One region of the Stenotrophomonas sp. YJH_SMC_16 genome, then DNA from elsewhere that is predicted to be linked to it. Evidence: predicted binding sites of a transcription regulator. Region 1 holds the regulator's gene; the other holds the start of a gene.
The links. Region 1 encodes HrcA, which represses chaperone genes, less so after heat shock. Its sites were predicted from a motif close to TTNGCACTCNNNNNNNNNGAGTGCNAA; they were not measured.

Region 1 (8,164 bases):
GGTGGTAGTAGTCATCCAGCGGCGTGCCGGGCAGGGCGCCGGCGAACGGTGCCAGCGTGACGCCCACGATCCGAACGCCTTGGCGGCGGGCCTGTTCGGCCAAGGCGCGATACCCCGCCTGCAGTTCGGCCAGCGTGGGCCGGGCCTGGTTGCGGGCGAACGCGGTGCCAGGCCAGCTGATGTCGTTGATGCCGATCAGCACGATCACACTGGCCACGCCGGGCTGATCCAGTGCATCGCGCTGCAAGCGGGCCAGAACCGACTCACCCATGCCGTCGCGCAGCAGCCGCCCCCCGGATATACCGGCGTTGACCACGGCGATGCCCCGCGGTGCCAGACGCGCGGCCAGGTGGTCGGTCCAGCGCTGGTCCTGGTCGAGGCTGGCGGTGGCGCCGTCGGTGATCGAGTCGCCGATCACCACCACGCTACGTGCGCTGGCGGCGGCCTCGACCTCGATGCCGGCCAGGAACAGGCGGGCAGTGGTGCTGCTGGCCGCGCTCAGGGCCTGGGCCCGGCTCTGGTCGCCGGGCGCAATCCAACTGGTCTGCCGACCCTCCCAGTGGAACGTCTGCACCGGCGTCGGCCCGGGCACGAAGACGCTGACCTGCAGCGCCTGCCGGTCATCCGTGGCCAGTGGCAGAGGATCGCTCAGCCGTTCCTGTCCGGGGCCGATCAGCACCCCGGGCTGGCCGTCGAAATTGAGCGGCTGCGGGGTGGCTCCCGCACGTGCGGCCACGCTGGCCGCCCCGATCCGCAGCGGCTGGGTGCCGTAGGCATTGCTCAGCCGCACCCGCAGCCGGGGCCCGCCCAGGCTGATGCGCGCGGTCTGGCGGAAGGTCTGGTCATGCAACGTGGCCGGGACCAGGGCCGGGAACAGAAAATCCGCGCCCCAGACCGGTTGCGGGCTGGCCTGCCAGCTGGCAACCCAGTGCGGGGCGGATGCGGCACTGGCGACACCGGACAGGGCGAGCAGGGCGGTGGCGGTGAGGTGGCTCAAGCGGTTCATCGGGCGGTCCCGGGTGGAGGGACCACCATGGTGATTCCGTGGTTATCTGTGAACTAGACTGCGCATGGATAATCATCTGTGAACTGGATTCATTGCCATGGCGCGACCTGACATCAACCGATCCGGCGAGCTGGAAGTGTTCGTGCGGGTGATCGAGACCGGTGGCTTCTCCGCCGCCGCCCGCACCCTGGACATGACGCCCTCGGCGGTGAGCAAGCTGGTGGCCCGGCTGGAACAGCGGCTGGGCACGCGCCTGCTGCAACGCTCCACCCGCCAGCTACAGCTGACCCCGGAAGGCTGCGCGTTCTATGAACGTGGCCTGCGCGTGCTGGCCGACCTGGAGGAGGCCGAACGCTGCGCCAGCGCACATGCCGAGCCGCGCGGACGGCTGCGGGTCAATTCCAACGTGCCGTTTGGCCAGCACTTCCTGTTGCCGCTGCTGCCGGCGTTCCTGGAGCGCAACCCGCAGGTGGGCGTGGACCTGACCCTCAACGACGAGGTGATCGACCTGCTGGAGCAGCGCACCGATGTGGCGGTGCGGGCCGGGCCGCTGAAGAGCTCCAGCCTGGTGGCGCGGCGGCTGGGCGCGACGCGGATGATGATCGTGGCCGCGCCGGCCTACGCGCAGCGGCATGGGCTGCCGCGCGACGCTGAGGAGCTGCAGTCGCACAATCGGCTGGACATCGGCCATGCCCGGGCGATGCAGGGCTGGCCATTGCTGCAGGACGGACGCGAGCGGATGGTGCTGCCCAGTGGCAATGCCCGCGCCAGCAACGGTGATGCACTGCGGCAGCTGGTGCTGGGTGGTCTGGGCATGGCACGGCTGGCAGCGTTCCAGGTGCAGGCCGACATCGCTGCCGGACGCCTGCTGCCGGTGCTGGAGGAAGCCAATCCCGGTGACCTGGAAGAGGTGCACGCGGTGTTCCTGGGACAGGGCGGCTACCTGCCGCTGCGGGTGCGCGCGTTCCTGGATTACCTGGTGGAGAACGTGGATCTGGAGCGGCCGTTGGGGTGATACGGGTAGTGCCGGGCGCTGGCCGGCAACCTCTCGAACATCGTCCACCGGTGTTGGGTTGCCGGCCAGCGGCCGGCACTACCGTGCGGGTGGGTTGTAGATCCACGCGATGCGTGGATAACCGTGAACAGGCCTCAGGCCTGCAGCAGCTTGCGTGCGGCGGCGCGCGCTTCCTTGCTCACTTCCACGCCGCCGAGCATGCGTGCCAGCTCTTCCTCGCGCGCCTTGCTGTCCAGCTTTTCCACTGCGCTCTGGGTCATGCCTTCCACTGGCGCCTTGCTGACCCGGTAATGCGCGTGGCCCTTGGAGGCGACCTGTGGCAGGTGGGTCACGCACAGCACCTGGCGCTTCTCGCCGAGGGCGCGCAGCTTCTGGCCGACAATGTCGGCCACGGCGCCACCGATGCCGGAGTCGACCTCGTCGAACACCATGGTCGGCACCGCATCCAGGTCCAGCGCGGCCACTTCGATGGCCAGCGAAATGCGCGACAGTTCACCGCCCGAGGCCACCTTGCGCAGGGCGCGCGGCGGCTGGCCGGCGTTGGCGGCGACCAGGAACTCCACGCGTTCGGCGCCCTGCGGGTCCGGCTTGCCGGCGTCCTGCGGTTCCAGCTCGATCAGGAACTGGCCGCCGCCCATGCCCAGCTCGGCGATGATGCCGGTGGTGGTGGCCGACAGTTCGGCAGCAGCGCTGCGACGGCTGGCGGTCAGCACTTCAGCCTGCACACGCCAGGCGGCGGCGGCCTTGTCGATCTCGCCGGCCAGGCGCTGCAGGCGTTCGTCGGCGCCGCGCAGCTGCTCCACTTCGGCGTGCATGCGCTCGCGCTGCGCGCCCAGCTCGTCCATCGGCACGCGGTGCTTGCGGGCCAGGTCGTGCAGGCGGCCGAGACGGCGCTCGTTCTCTTCGAACTGCTCCGGGTCGGCATCGAGGTCATCGTGCACCCGGTCCAGCAGCGACAGGGCTTCGTGCAGCTGGATCGAGGCGTTCTCGATCAGGCCGTCCACCTCGCCCAGGCGCGGGTCGTGTTCGATCAGGCGCGACAGCTCGTGGCGCACCTGCTGCAGCAGGTCCAGCGCGGAGCTGCCGTCATCGCCGTTGAGCTGGTTGCTGGCGGCCTGGCAGGCGCTCAGCAGGGCGCTGGCGTGGGCCTGGCGGCGATGGCTGGCACCGAGCGCCACGATCGACTCTGGCTCCAGGTCTTCGCGGTCCAGCTCGCGCAGCTGATGTTCCAGGAAGCCGATCCGGTCACTCACGTCGCCCTGTTGCGACAGCGCCAGCGATTCATCGACCAGTGCCTGCCATGCGGCCGCGGCGCGGCGCACCTGGCGGCGCTCGTTCTCGTTGCCGGCATAGGCATCCAGCAGGGCCAGCTGCGACGGGCGCGCCAGCAGGGCCTGCTGTTCGTGCTGGCCGTGGATCTCCACCAGCAACGAGGCCAGGTCGCCCAGCTGGGCCAGGGTCACCGGGCGGCCATTGATCCACGCCCGCGAACCGCCGTCTGCACGGATCACGCGGCGCAGCTGGCATTGTTCTTCGTCGTCCAGCTCGTTGTCGGCCAGCCACTGGCGCGCGGCCTGCAGCTGGTCCAGCGTGAACTCGGCCGAAAGCTCGGCGCGCGCGGCGCCGTGGCGGACCACGCCGCTGTCGGCTCGCAGGCCGGACAGGAAGCCCAGCGCGTCGACCATCAGCGACTTGCCGGCGCCGGTCTCGCCTGAAACGACGGTCATGCCTGGCCCGAACTCCAGTTCGGTGGCGCGGACGACGGCAAAATCCTTGATCGAAAGATGTCTGAGCATGGGTAAGGGGGTATCAGCAGCCGCGCAACGCTAGCACGTGGGCGAGGGAGGTCCAATGACTTGCCAAGGTGATGCGCCGCCATTATCTAGTGTCCGTGTCTCACAGGTTGATTCCATGCACGGTTCTCCCGACCAGCTTGCCCCGCGTGCGCGCCATCTGCTGCGCACGCTGATCGCGCGTTACATCCAGGACGGTGAGCCGGTCGGCTCGCAGACGTTGGCGCGCGTGGCCGGCCTGGAGGTCAGCCCGGCCACCATCCGCAACATCCTCGGCGACCTGGAGGACCTGGGGCTGCTGGCCTCGCCGCACACCTCGGCCGGGCGCGTCCCGACCGCACACGGCTACCGGGTGTTCGTCGACAGCCTGCTGCAGATGCAGCCGCCGGGCGAGGGCGAGCTGGCCCGGTTGCGTCAGGAACTGGCTGGCGGCGGCAGCACCCAGGCCCTGCTCGGCAGCGCCTCGGAGCTGCTGTCGGCCATGAGCCACTTCGTCGGCGTGGTCAGCGCGCCGCGGCGCGAGCAGTTCGCCTTCCGCCAGATCGATTTCGTGGCGCTGGACGGGCGCCGCGTACTGGCGATCCTGGTGTTCGCCGACAACGAGGTGCAGAACCGGGTCATCGAGACCCGGCAGGAGTTCGCGCCAGGCCAGCTGGAGCAGGTCGCCAACTACCTCAACGCCCATTTCGCCGGCCTGCCGATGGCCGAGATCCGCACCCGCCTGCTGCTGGAGTTGCGCGACGCCCGCTCCGAGCTGGAACAGCTGCTGGCGCACAGCATCGAGCTGGCCGAGCAGGCCCTGCAGCCAGCGGCCGACGACATGCTGGTGGCCGGCCAGACCCGCCTGATGGGGGTGCAGGACCTGTCCGACCTGGAGCGCCTGCGTGAACTGTTCGAGCTGTTCTCCAGCAAGCGCGAGATCCTGCAGCTGCTGGAGCGGACCATCCAGGCGCCGGGCGTGCGCATCTTCATCGGCGAGGAGACGGGGATGATGCCGCTGCAGGGCGTCTCGCTGGTCACCGCCCCGTACACCGCCAACGGCCAGGTGCTGGGCGTGCTGGGCGTGATCGGCCCCAAGCGGATGGCCTACGACCGCATGATCCCGCTGGTGCAGGCCACCGCCGATGTGCTCGGCGCGGCCTTTTCACCCGCCGGGCGCACTCCCGGAACATCCGACGCTTGAAACGCAGCATCCCGCCCACACTAGGGTGGGTGGAGGCGGAGAGTGACCGCCAGGGACCCAGACATGAACCACGAACAGCCAGATATCGAATCCCAGCAGAGTGCCGCTGATGCGGCTGCCGCCGCCGGCGTCAACGACGAAGTGGAGCGCCTGCGCGCCGAAGTCGAGCAGATCAAGGCCGATGCGCTGCGTGAGCGCGCCGACCTGGAGAACCAGCGCAAGCGCGTGGCCCGTGACATCGAGCAGGCCCGCAAGTTCGCCAACGAGAAGCTGCTCGGCGAGCTGCTGCCGGTGTTCGACAGCCTGGATGCCGGCCTGAAGGCCGCCGGCGACGACCCGCACCCGCTGCGCGAAGGCCTGGAGCTGACCTACAAGCAGCTGCTGAAGGTTGCCGCCGACAACGGTCTGGTCCTGCTGGACCCGACCGGCCAGCCGTTCAACCCGGAACACCACCAGGCCATCAGCCAGGTGCCGGCCCCGGGCGCGGCCCCCGGCAGCGTGGTGACCGTGTTCCAGAAGGGCTACCTGCTGAACGAGCGCCTGCTGCGGCCGGCGCTGGTGGTGGTGGCCGCCGATTGATTGACTGGGCCGGGTGATGCCCGGCCCCGGTCGAGCCAGGCCATGCCTGGCAAGGTTTTCCAGGCGCTGAACACAGCGTTCGGGAGATGGCTTGAATGTTCCACGAGCCTCCCCCACATCGTATTCATCCACCGGCCGAACGGCCGGACTGACCCCAACAAGCATCCTCAGGAGTCTCCCCCATGGGCAAGATCATTGGTATCGACCTCGGCACCACCAACTCGTGCGTGGCGATCATGGACGGCGGCAAGGCCCGCGTCATCGAGAATTCGGAAGGCGATCGCACCACCCCGTCGATCGTCGCCTACACCAAGGACGGCGAAGTCCTGGTCGGCGCCTCGGCCAAGCGCCAGGCCGTGACCAACCCGAAGAACACCTTCTACGCGGTGAAGCGCCTGATCGGCCGCAAGTTCACCGACGCCGAAGTGCAGAAGGACATCGCCCACGTCCCGTACGGCATCCTCGCCCATGACAATGGCGATGCCTGGGTGTCGACCAGCGACGGCAAGAAGATGGCCCCGCAGGAAATCTCGGCCAAGGTGCTGGAAAAGATGAAGAAGACCGCCGAGGACTTCCTCGGTGAGAAGGTCACCGAAGCGGTCATCACCGTGCCGGCCTACTTCAACGACAGCCAGCGCCAGGCGACCAAGGACGCCGGCCGCATTGCCGGTCTGGACGTCAAGCGCATCATCAACGAGCCGACCGCGGCCGCGCTGGCCTATGGCCTGGACAAGGGCGACAACAAGGATCGCAAGATCGTGGTGTACGACCTGGGCGGCGGCACCTTCGACGTCTCGGTGATCGAGATCGCGAACGTGGACGGCGAGAAGCAGTTCGAAGTGCTGGCCACCAACGGCGACACCTTCCTGGGCGGCGAAGACTTCGACAACCGCGTCATCGAGTACCTGGTTGAAGAGTTCAACAAGGACCAGGGCATCGACCTGCGCAAGGATCCGCTGGCCCTGCAGCGCCTGAAGGACGCTGCCGAGCGCGCCAAGATCGAGCTGTCCAGCGCCCAGCAGACCGAAGTGAACCTGCCGTACGTCACCGCTGACGCGTCGGGTCCGAAGCACCTGAACATCAAGCTGACCCGCGCCAAGCTGGAAGCGCTGGTGGACGACCTGATCAAGAAGTCGATCGAGCCGTGCCGCGTCGCCCTGAACGATGCCGGCCTGCGTTCGAGCGACATCAGCGAAGTGATCCTGGTCGGCGGCCAGACCCGCATGCCGAAGGTGCAGCAGGCGGTGACCGAGTTCTTCGGCAAGGAACCGCGCAAGGACGTCAACCCCGACGAGGCCGTGGCACTGGGTGCGGCGATCCAGGGCGGCGTGCTGGGTGGCGACGTCAAGGACGTGCTGCTGCTGGACGTGACCCCGCTGTCGCTGGGCATCGAAACCATGGGCGGCGTGTTCACCAAGATCATCGAGAAGAACACCACCATCCCGACCAAGGCCTCGCAGGTGTTCTCCACCGCCGAGGACAACCAGTCGGCCGTGACCGTGCACGTGCTGCAGGGTGAGCGCGAACAGGCCCGCTTCAACAAGTCGCTGGCCAAGTTCGACCTGTCCGGCATCGAGCCGGCGCCGCGTGGCCTGCCGCAGGTGGAAGTGTCCTTCGACATCGACGCCAACGGCATCCTGCACGTGTCGGCCAAGGACAAGAAGACCAACAAGGAACAGAAGGTCGAGATCAAGGCCGGTTCGGGTCTGTCCGAGGAAGAGATCGCACGCATGGTCGCCGACGCGGAAGCCAACCGCGAAGAAGACAAGAAGTTCCAGGAACTGGTGCAGGCCCGCAACCAGGCCGACGCCCTGATCCACGGCACCCGCAGCGCGATCACCGAGCACGGCAGCAAGGTCGGTGGCGAAGTGATCGGCAAGGTCGAGGCGGCCCTGGCCGATCTGGAAACCGCGATGAAGGGTGACGACAAGGCACAGATCGAAGCCAAGTCGAAGGCGCTGGAAGAAGCTGGCCAGTCGCTGTTCGCTGCCGCTTCGGCCGACCAGGGCGGTGCTGCCCCGGGTGCCGACGCCGGCAACGCAGGCAAGGCGCAGGATGACGTGGTCGACGCCGAGTTCACCGAAGTCAAGGACGACAAGAAGTCCTGATCCGGACCGACACGGGACGCTGGCCATCAGCGTCCCGTTGTCGCATCAGGGTCCTGACCGCCCACCGGCGTGTCGGGGCGCCCGACGCAAGAGCGGACCTGGTTCCGCTCTTCCGCTTTGACGAATCCCGACTTTCCGGAACCCGATTCACGATATGAGCAAGCGCGATTACTACGAAGTGCTGGGCGTTGCCCGCACCGCCACCGACGACGAGCTGAAGAAGGCTTACCGCCGCTGCGCGATGAAGTTCCACCCGGACCGCAACCCGGGCGATACGGCGGCCGAAGCCTCCTTCAAGGAGTGCAAGGAAGCCTACGAAGTACTGTCCGACGGCAACAAGCGCCGCATGTATGACAGCCACGGCCACGCCGCGTTCGAGCACGGCATGGGCGGCGGTGGTCCGGGCGGCCCGGACATGAACGATATCTTCGGCGATATCTTCGGCAACATCTTTGGTGGCGGCGGTGGTCCGCGCCAGGC
Region 2 (7,374 bases), on a different contig from region 1:
AGATACGCCGGCAGGCCGGCCCGGGTTTCGACCGCGATGCACTCCGGGAGTTCATACGGATGCAGTTCGACGATCCGGGCAATCGCGTCATCGACGCGGCTTGCGGTGGTCTTCACCAGCAGTTGCAGCTCGGCGTCGGTGGTCACCTCGCCCTGCCAGCGGTAGGTCGACTGCGCGCCATCGAGGCGGGTCACGCACGCGGCCAGGCGCTCGCCGACCAGCGCGTGCGCGATGCGCTCGGCACTGGCCCGGTCCGGGCAGGTGGTCAACAGCAGCAGGACGGGATCGACGGTCGACATGACCGTCGAGTATAGGGCCGCCGCCGGGTCAGGGCCCGGCGGCGGCGATGGACCGCTGCGTTGCGCGGTCAGTTGGCCAGCTGGCAGGTTGCCGGCTTGGCCGAGGTGAACAGGCCCGGGGTCGCCCACTCGGGGTGATCGATGAACGGATTGCGGTTGCCCTGGAAGCTGTAGATCACGTCATTGCGTGCACGTTCGGCATCATCCGGCGGGTCGGACAGGTGCCAGTCGATCAGCGTGGACAGCAGGCCCATGTAGGCCGGCGAACTGCTGGTCTTGACGATCTTGCTGCGGTCGTCGGTCAGCTCCAGGTCCGGCTCGGACTGGCCGGTCGCCGCATCCTTGCCGCCCTCGTAGCGGATGGCCATGTACAGCACCGCACGCGCCATGTCGCCCTTGCGCTTGCCCCACACCTCGAAGGTGCCGGTGTTGCCGTCCGGCGTGCGTACCCAGTTGGAGTTGCCCGGGTAACCGCCGCTGCCGCCGCCCTGGCCGTTGTTGGCCTCGGTGGCGCGCTCGCCGCAGTTGGCGTCGCACTTGCCGAACGGCTTGTTGCCACGGTCGGCGTTCCACTGCGCGTCGGTCAGGTACAGCATGTGGGTGTCGGTATACGGCGCGTACGGCAGGCCCTTGTCACCGGTGGTGGTGGCAAAGCCCAGCGAGTTCGGCCAGGTGTGCTCGCGGTTGTACTTCAGGCCACTGCCGCTGCCGGCGCGGTCGGTCACCTTGGCGTAGCTGCGGTTGCGATACGCATCCAGGATCCTGCCGGAATTGTTCGGATCCTCGTCGGCGATTTCCAGGATGGTCCAGGTGCTGGTGCCCGAGCCGCTGTACGGATAGGCCGTATGGCCCTTGATGGTGGCGTGCAGCGAGCAACGCAGCTGGCTGGGGCTGCTGGTGTTGACCTTTGAGTAATAGCCGGCCGGTACACCCGGATTGCCCGGGTCGGGGTTGCCGCCGGTGCTGGCCACGGTGAACGCGATGCGGCTGTCGGCCGCCGGATGCGCGCCCTGCAGGTCGGTGATGCGCGCGGCGCGGATATCGAAGCGGCAGGCTTCACCGGCCAACAGCGCGGTGTTGGTGGACAGTTTCACGCTGCGGCCGCTGGCCGGGAAGGTCAGCGGCACGCTGCCGGAGGTGCCGCAGCTCAGCGCGAAGGCGCCACTGGCCAGGTTCACGGTTTCGCTGAACACCACTTCCAGATCGGCCGCGGCCGGGAAGGTGCTGCTGCCCTGTGCCGGGGTGGTGGTGGAGACCGACGGCGGCGTGTTCGGGCCCGGGGTGCCGCCGCCGCTGAAGGTCTGGCCGTTGTTGCAGCTGCCAAACGTCTGCCCGGCCGATTCGGCCCAGGTGAAGTGGGCGTACTGGCTGCCGCTGCCGGTCAGCTGCAGCGAGGTGCCCGGCGCGGTGCTGTTGGTCTCGGCCACCGGGATGTTCTGGCTGGTCATGCCGGCGGCAGGGCCACCGGAGGCGGTGATGGCGCCCTCGTAGCTGAGGAACTGGACCACCTTGCCGCTGGCATCGACCAGGGCGATGCCGTCGTTCGGGCCGTTCTGGAGGCCGTTGGTCGGGTAGCTGACCACGGCCAGGGTGGCGCTGCCGCAACCGGCGGCGGTGCCGGCCGGAACCGGGTTGTTGGCGTAGACCGTGGCGGCCGAAGGATTGCTGCCGTTGTAGAGGTAGAGGCGGTAGCCGGACAGATCCTCACCGGCGGTGGCTACGACCTCGATCGCTTCGCCGACGTCACCGGCGGCGGTGCTGTCGTCATAGTGCAGTTCATTGATGAAGACCTCGGCCTGGGCCGGCGCGGCGGCCAGCGCCAGCAGGCAGGCGGCGGCAAGCGGGGACAGCAATCGCATCGACAACTCCTTGATTGGGAATGCGCGGCCGAGCCTAAGGCCGATCCAGTGACACTTTGTCGTAAATGAACGTCAGATATCTGACAGTGGGACATTGGTCACCAAATGTCACCCGTTCCCCCCTTGGCTTGCCGCGTTGCATCCCTATACAGGCGTCCACGCAGGGAAGGAGGTTTGCGGGTCCGGAGAAAAATTTCGGGATCGGCCCTTGAAAGGCCTGTGGAGGTCTCCATCTCTGTCGTGCTCCCGACTTGTCGGGCTTTTTCACGCGCGTTGCTGGCACTCGCCTGGTGTGACTGCTAACATCGCCGGACTTTTTCAGACCAATCAATAACTTAAGAGGTCTCTCATGAGCATCAAGCCGCTGCACGACCGCGTTGTGGTCAAGCCGATCGAAGCCGACGAAATCTCCGCCGGTGGCATCGTCATCCCCGACTCGGCCAAGGAAAAGTCCACCAAGGGTGAAGTTGTGGCCGTCGGCCCGGGCAAGCCGCTGGACAACGGCAACGTGCGCGCGCCGTCGCTGAAGGTTGGCGACAAGGTCATCTACGGCCAGTACGCCGGTAGCTCGTACAAGAGCGAAGGCGTCGAGTACAAGGTCCTGCGCGAAGACGACGTGCTCGCCATCATCGGCTGAGCCTCGGCGCGACCTGCTTTTCTGTAAGACATCCCTTTTCGTCGCCGGGCCCGGCCCGGCGCAAACATCGAGGTAATCGCAATGGCTGCCAAGGATATTCGTTTCGGTGAAGACGCCCGTTCGCGCATGGTGCGCGGCGTCAACGTTCTCGCCAATGCCGTCAAGGCCACCCTGGGCCCGAAGGGCCGCAACGTCGTGCTGGAAAAGAGCTTCGGCGCGCCGACCATCACCAAGGACGGCGTCTCCGTCGCCAAGGAAATCGAACTGGCTGACAAGTTCGAGAACATGGGCGCGCAGATGGTGAAGGAAGTTGCTTCCCGCACCAACGACGACGCGGGCGACGGCACCACCACCGCCACCGTGCTGGCCCAGGCCCTGATCCGCGAAGGCGCCAAGGCTGTGGCCGCCGGCATGAACCCGATGGACCTCAAGCGCGGTATCGACAAGGCCGTTTCGGCCGCCGTGGCCGAGCTGAAGAACATCTCCAAGCCGACCGCCGACGACAAGGCGATCGCCCAGGTCGGTACCATCTCGGCCAACTCGGACGAGTCGATCGGCCAGATCATCGCTGACGCGATGAAGGAAGTCGGCAAGGAAGGCGTCATCACCGTTGAAGAAGGCTCGGGCCTGGACAACGAGCTGGACGTGGTCAAGGGCATGCAGTTCGACCGCGGCTACCTGTCGCCTTACTTCATCAACAACCAGCAGTCGCAGACCGCTGACCTGGATGACCCGTTCATCCTGCTGCACGACAAGAAGATCTCCAACGTCCGCGACCTGCTGCCGGTGCTGGAAGGCGTCGCCAAGGCCGGCAAGCCGCTGCTGATCGTGGCCGAGGAAGTTGAAGGCGAAGCGCTGGCCACCCTGGTCGTCAACACCATCCGTGGCATCGTCAAGGTCGTGGCCGTCAAGGCGCCGGGCTTCGGCGACCGTCGCAAGGCGATGCTGGAAGACATGGCCGTGCTGACCGGCGGCACCGTGATCTCCGAAGAAGTCGGCCTGTCGCTCGAGAAGGCCACCATCAAGGACCTGGGCCGCGCCAAGAAGGTGCAGGTCTCCAAGGAAAACACCACCATCATCGATGGCGTCGGCGACAAGGCCAACGTTGATGCACGCGTGGCGCAGATCAAGACCCAGATCCAGGACACCTCCTCGGATTACGACCGCGAGAAGCTGCAGGAACGCGTGGCCAAGCTGGCCGGCGGTGTTGCCGTGATCAAGGTCGGCGCCTCGACCGAAATCGAAATGAAGGAAAAGAAGGATCGCGTCGACGACGCCCTGCACGCCACCCGTGCGGCCGTTGAAGAAGGCGTGGTTCCGGGCGGCGGCGTTGCGCTGGTCCGCGCGATCACCGCGCTGGCCGGCCTGAAGGGCGCCAACGAAGACCAGAACCACGGCATCCAGATCGCCCTGCGTGCGATGGAAGCCCCGCTGCGCGAGATCGTTGCCAACGCCGGTGACGAGCCGTCGGTCATCATCAACAAGGTCAAGGAAGGCACCGGCAGCTTCGGCTACAACGCCGCCACCGGCGAGTTCGGCGACATGCTGCAGTTCGGCATCCTGGACCCGACCAAGGTGACCCGTTCGGCGCTGCAGAACGCAGCCTCGATCGCTGGCCTGATGATCACGACCGAAGCCATGGTTGCCGAAGCTCCGAAGAAGGACGAGCCGGCCATGGGCGGCGCCGGTGGCATGGGCGGCATGGGTGGCATGGGCGGCATGGACTTCTAAGTCCCCGCGTTACCGATGCAATGAAAAACCCCGCCGGAAGGCGGGGTTTTTTTTGGGGGCCGGTCGGAATCGAATCAGATCCACGCCATGCGTGGATACCGCTCCCAGGCGGGTATCTACGCGCGGCCCTCGCGCCGCTGCAGCCACAGGTGGGCCGCCAGCAGGGCCAGCGCGCCACCCGCGATCATGCCCTGTACCCACGGCAGCTCCGTGATCGGCGCAAGCAGCAGGCCCGCCGCCATGCCGATCAGGCTGGCGCCGGCGCCCACCCGCTGCCGCCGCTGCCGATGTGCAGCCTGGCGATGGCGTGCGGCGATGCGCAGGCGCCGTGCATCCGGCTGCAACACCGCTTCGGCAATGGCATCGATCTCTGGGCGATTCATCCTGTCTCCTGCATTGCGTCCGTGTCTGCATGCTGCACGACTGCGGGACCTGTGTGCAACGGCAACGCTTCGATCATCTGACGAACGCCTTCGCCGCGCCGTACTCCCACTGCCACGGCACGCCGGTGTCGCCCAGCACAAACGCTACCAGGGCCGGGAAGGCCGCCTCTGCCCGCACATCGTTGCCCAGAATCACCACGCAGCGCTGGTGCTGCTCCACGCATACCAGCGTGTTGCCCACTGCATCGTCGTGGCCGCCCTTGTAGAAGCCTGCGCCCTGCGGGCCGAGAAACGTCACCACGCCCAGACCTGCCGCCAGGTCCTTGCGTTGCTGCGCCTTCGGCAACTCCGGTTGCAGGGTGGGGAACTGGCTGGCCGTGGTGATGGGCAGCTGCGGCCGCACCAGCTCCCTGCGCATCGGTGCGGATAGCCCGTCGCCACGCACGTAACCGGCGGCGAAGCGGGCCATGTCGGCAATGGTGGTATCCATGGACCCTGCCGCACGTACGCGGCTGCGCTCATCATGCGGTTCGGCCACACCTTCCGCCGTCCAGCCATCGGCCAGGTTGGCGGCGAAATCCTCGCGCCACATCATGCTGGTGCGGGTCATGCCGAAGCGGTCGAACACCCGCTGCTGCATCAACGCGCCCACATCCTCGCCCAGCCGCCCGCGTTCGATCACGAACTGCAGCAGGATCAGTCCCTCTCCGGAATACCCATATCGACTACCCGGATCAAAGTGGAACTTCAGGCGCCCATCGGGCTCCAGGAAGCCGAAGTTGGCAAAGCCACTGGAATGGTTGAGCAGCAGGCGTGGGGTGAGCTGGCGCCAGCGGGCATCGCCGGCCAGCACGCTGTAGTCGGCGTACTTCTTCGGTTCCGGTGGATAGTCCGGCAGCGGTTTGTCCAGGGCGGTAGCGATGCTCGCATCCAGATCGATCCGCGCGTCCTGCGCCAGCTGTGCGACCAGGTGGCCGAAAGCCATCTTGGTCAGTGACGCAGCGTACATCACGGTGTCGGTGCGCAGCGGCTCGCCTGCGGCGTTGCGTTCACCGTAGGCGGCCACATGCACCACCTTGCCGCCATCGATCACCGCCAGCGCCATGCCGCGCGCGTGGGCCGCCTGCATCAGCCGCTGTGCTTCGGCATCGATGCGAGTGGGCGAGGGCACGGGTGGCGGCGCGGCCAGTACCGCCAGCGGGAGCAGCGTCAGCAACATCAGGGTGGCACGGCACATGCGTGGAACTCCTGGTGGGGCGCACGGCGATGCTACGCCAGGCTGCCGCTGGCGTCATTGCCAGATGTCAACTGGCCTGCGGCCGGCGCAGGCAGATCCGGGCCGCGCCGGCACCGATGTCCACCTGGCCGCCGCGCATTGCATCCGCACCAAGGATCAGCGCCGGCCGACCCTCCAGGCCGATCGCCTTGAACACTGGCAGTTCGCTGATGCGGACCTCCATCGACGGGTGCTGCCAGCCGCCGCCGGTCATGCCGGGCAGGGTGTACAGCCAGGTTGCCTGCTTTCCGCCGCCCAGGCCTTCGGTGCCCTTTTCACGCACCCGCACCCGCGCGTCGCTGCCGTCGGTGCGCAGCCCCAGTGCGCGGGCTGCTTCGGCGTTGAGGACGGTCTGCGCGGCACCGGTGTCGACCACGGCGATGGCGTCCACCGCAGGCGCGCCCAGTGCAAGCGTGATGAAGCCGAACTGGCGCAGGCCGTCAGTGCGGCCGGGCAGCGCATTGGGCTGGCAACCCGGTCCTTCCAGGTTCAATCCACCGGGTGTCCACAGCGCCAGTTGATTGCGGCCGAAATCCCAACGGGTGTCCCAGCGTCCGGTCAGATCGTTGCCGATCAAGCCGTCAATGGCCGGATCATCCTCCTTCGGCAACGACGATAGATCGACCTTCATGGCTTGGGCCTGCAGCTGCCAACTGCCCAGCTGCCAGGACGTGCTGCGTATGCGCTGCAGCCGCGCGGACGCTGCACTGGCCCCTTGGGCCTGTGATACCTCTGCATCCGCATCCTCCAGACCATAGCGTCGCACGACGCGGTCATCGACCAGAGTGGCGCCTGCCGCGCTGTCGACCACGAAGCGCAGCGGTTCGGCACGCCCGTCCAGCGACACGGCCACGGCCGGATGACCGCCCTGCATCCACATCGGCAGGATGTGTTCGGGGGGATCGGACGCCAGCGCAGGCAGCGGGGCAGCAAGCAGGAAGAATGGGATGAGGCGCAAGGGAAGTCTCCGCAGTGATCATGGGTGACCATTGGCGCGCAGCGGCGTATCGCGGGAATATCGGCGTTGATACCGTCCTGATACAGACCTGCCTGATACTGCCCGCATGACGACTCCCGCCCGTGTCATCGTTGTCGATGACGACGCCAGCATCCGTGATGCCATCGCCGATTGCCTGCTGCTGCACGGCTACCAGGTGCGAGTGGCTGCCGACGCAGCGGCGCTGGATGT

Region 2: AC5P6E_RS02730 (co-chaperone GroES) is a predicted target of HrcA. The motif match lies at 2,435-2,461, and genes of this name have one in related genera.

What each region holds. Positions count from the first base shown of each region.
Region 1 covers NZ_JCAFRH010000003.1:73,922-82,085, reverse strand. Annotated here, with positions in the region: gene AC5P6E_RS07880 (SGNH/GDSL hydrolase family protein) at 1-1,006, opposite strand, end outside; gene AC5P6E_RS07875 (LysR family transcriptional regulator) at 1,104-2,021, shown strand; gene recN (DNA repair protein RecN) at 2,156-3,817, opposite strand; gene hrcA (heat-inducible transcriptional repressor HrcA) at 3,933-4,997, shown strand; gene grpE (nucleotide exchange factor GrpE) at 5,061-5,576, shown strand; gene dnaK (molecular chaperone DnaK) at 5,759-7,684, shown strand; gene dnaJ (molecular chaperone DnaJ) at 7,839-8,164, shown strand, end outside.
Region 2 covers NZ_JCAFRH010000001.1:609,031-616,404, reverse strand. Annotated here, with positions in the region: gene cutA (divalent-cation tolerance protein CutA) at 1-299, opposite strand, end outside; gene AC5P6E_RS02735 (endonuclease) at 368-2,158, opposite strand; gene AC5P6E_RS02730 (co-chaperone GroES) at 2,508-2,795, shown strand; gene groL (chaperonin GroEL) at 2,877-4,526, shown strand; gene AC5P6E_RS02720 (hypothetical protein) at 4,643-4,909, opposite strand; gene AC5P6E_RS02715 (serine hydrolase domain-containing protein) at 4,983-6,146, opposite strand; gene AC5P6E_RS02710 (pepsin/retropepsin-like aspartic protease family protein) at 6,214-7,143, opposite strand; gene AC5P6E_RS02705 (response regulator transcription factor) at 7,250-7,374, shown strand, end outside.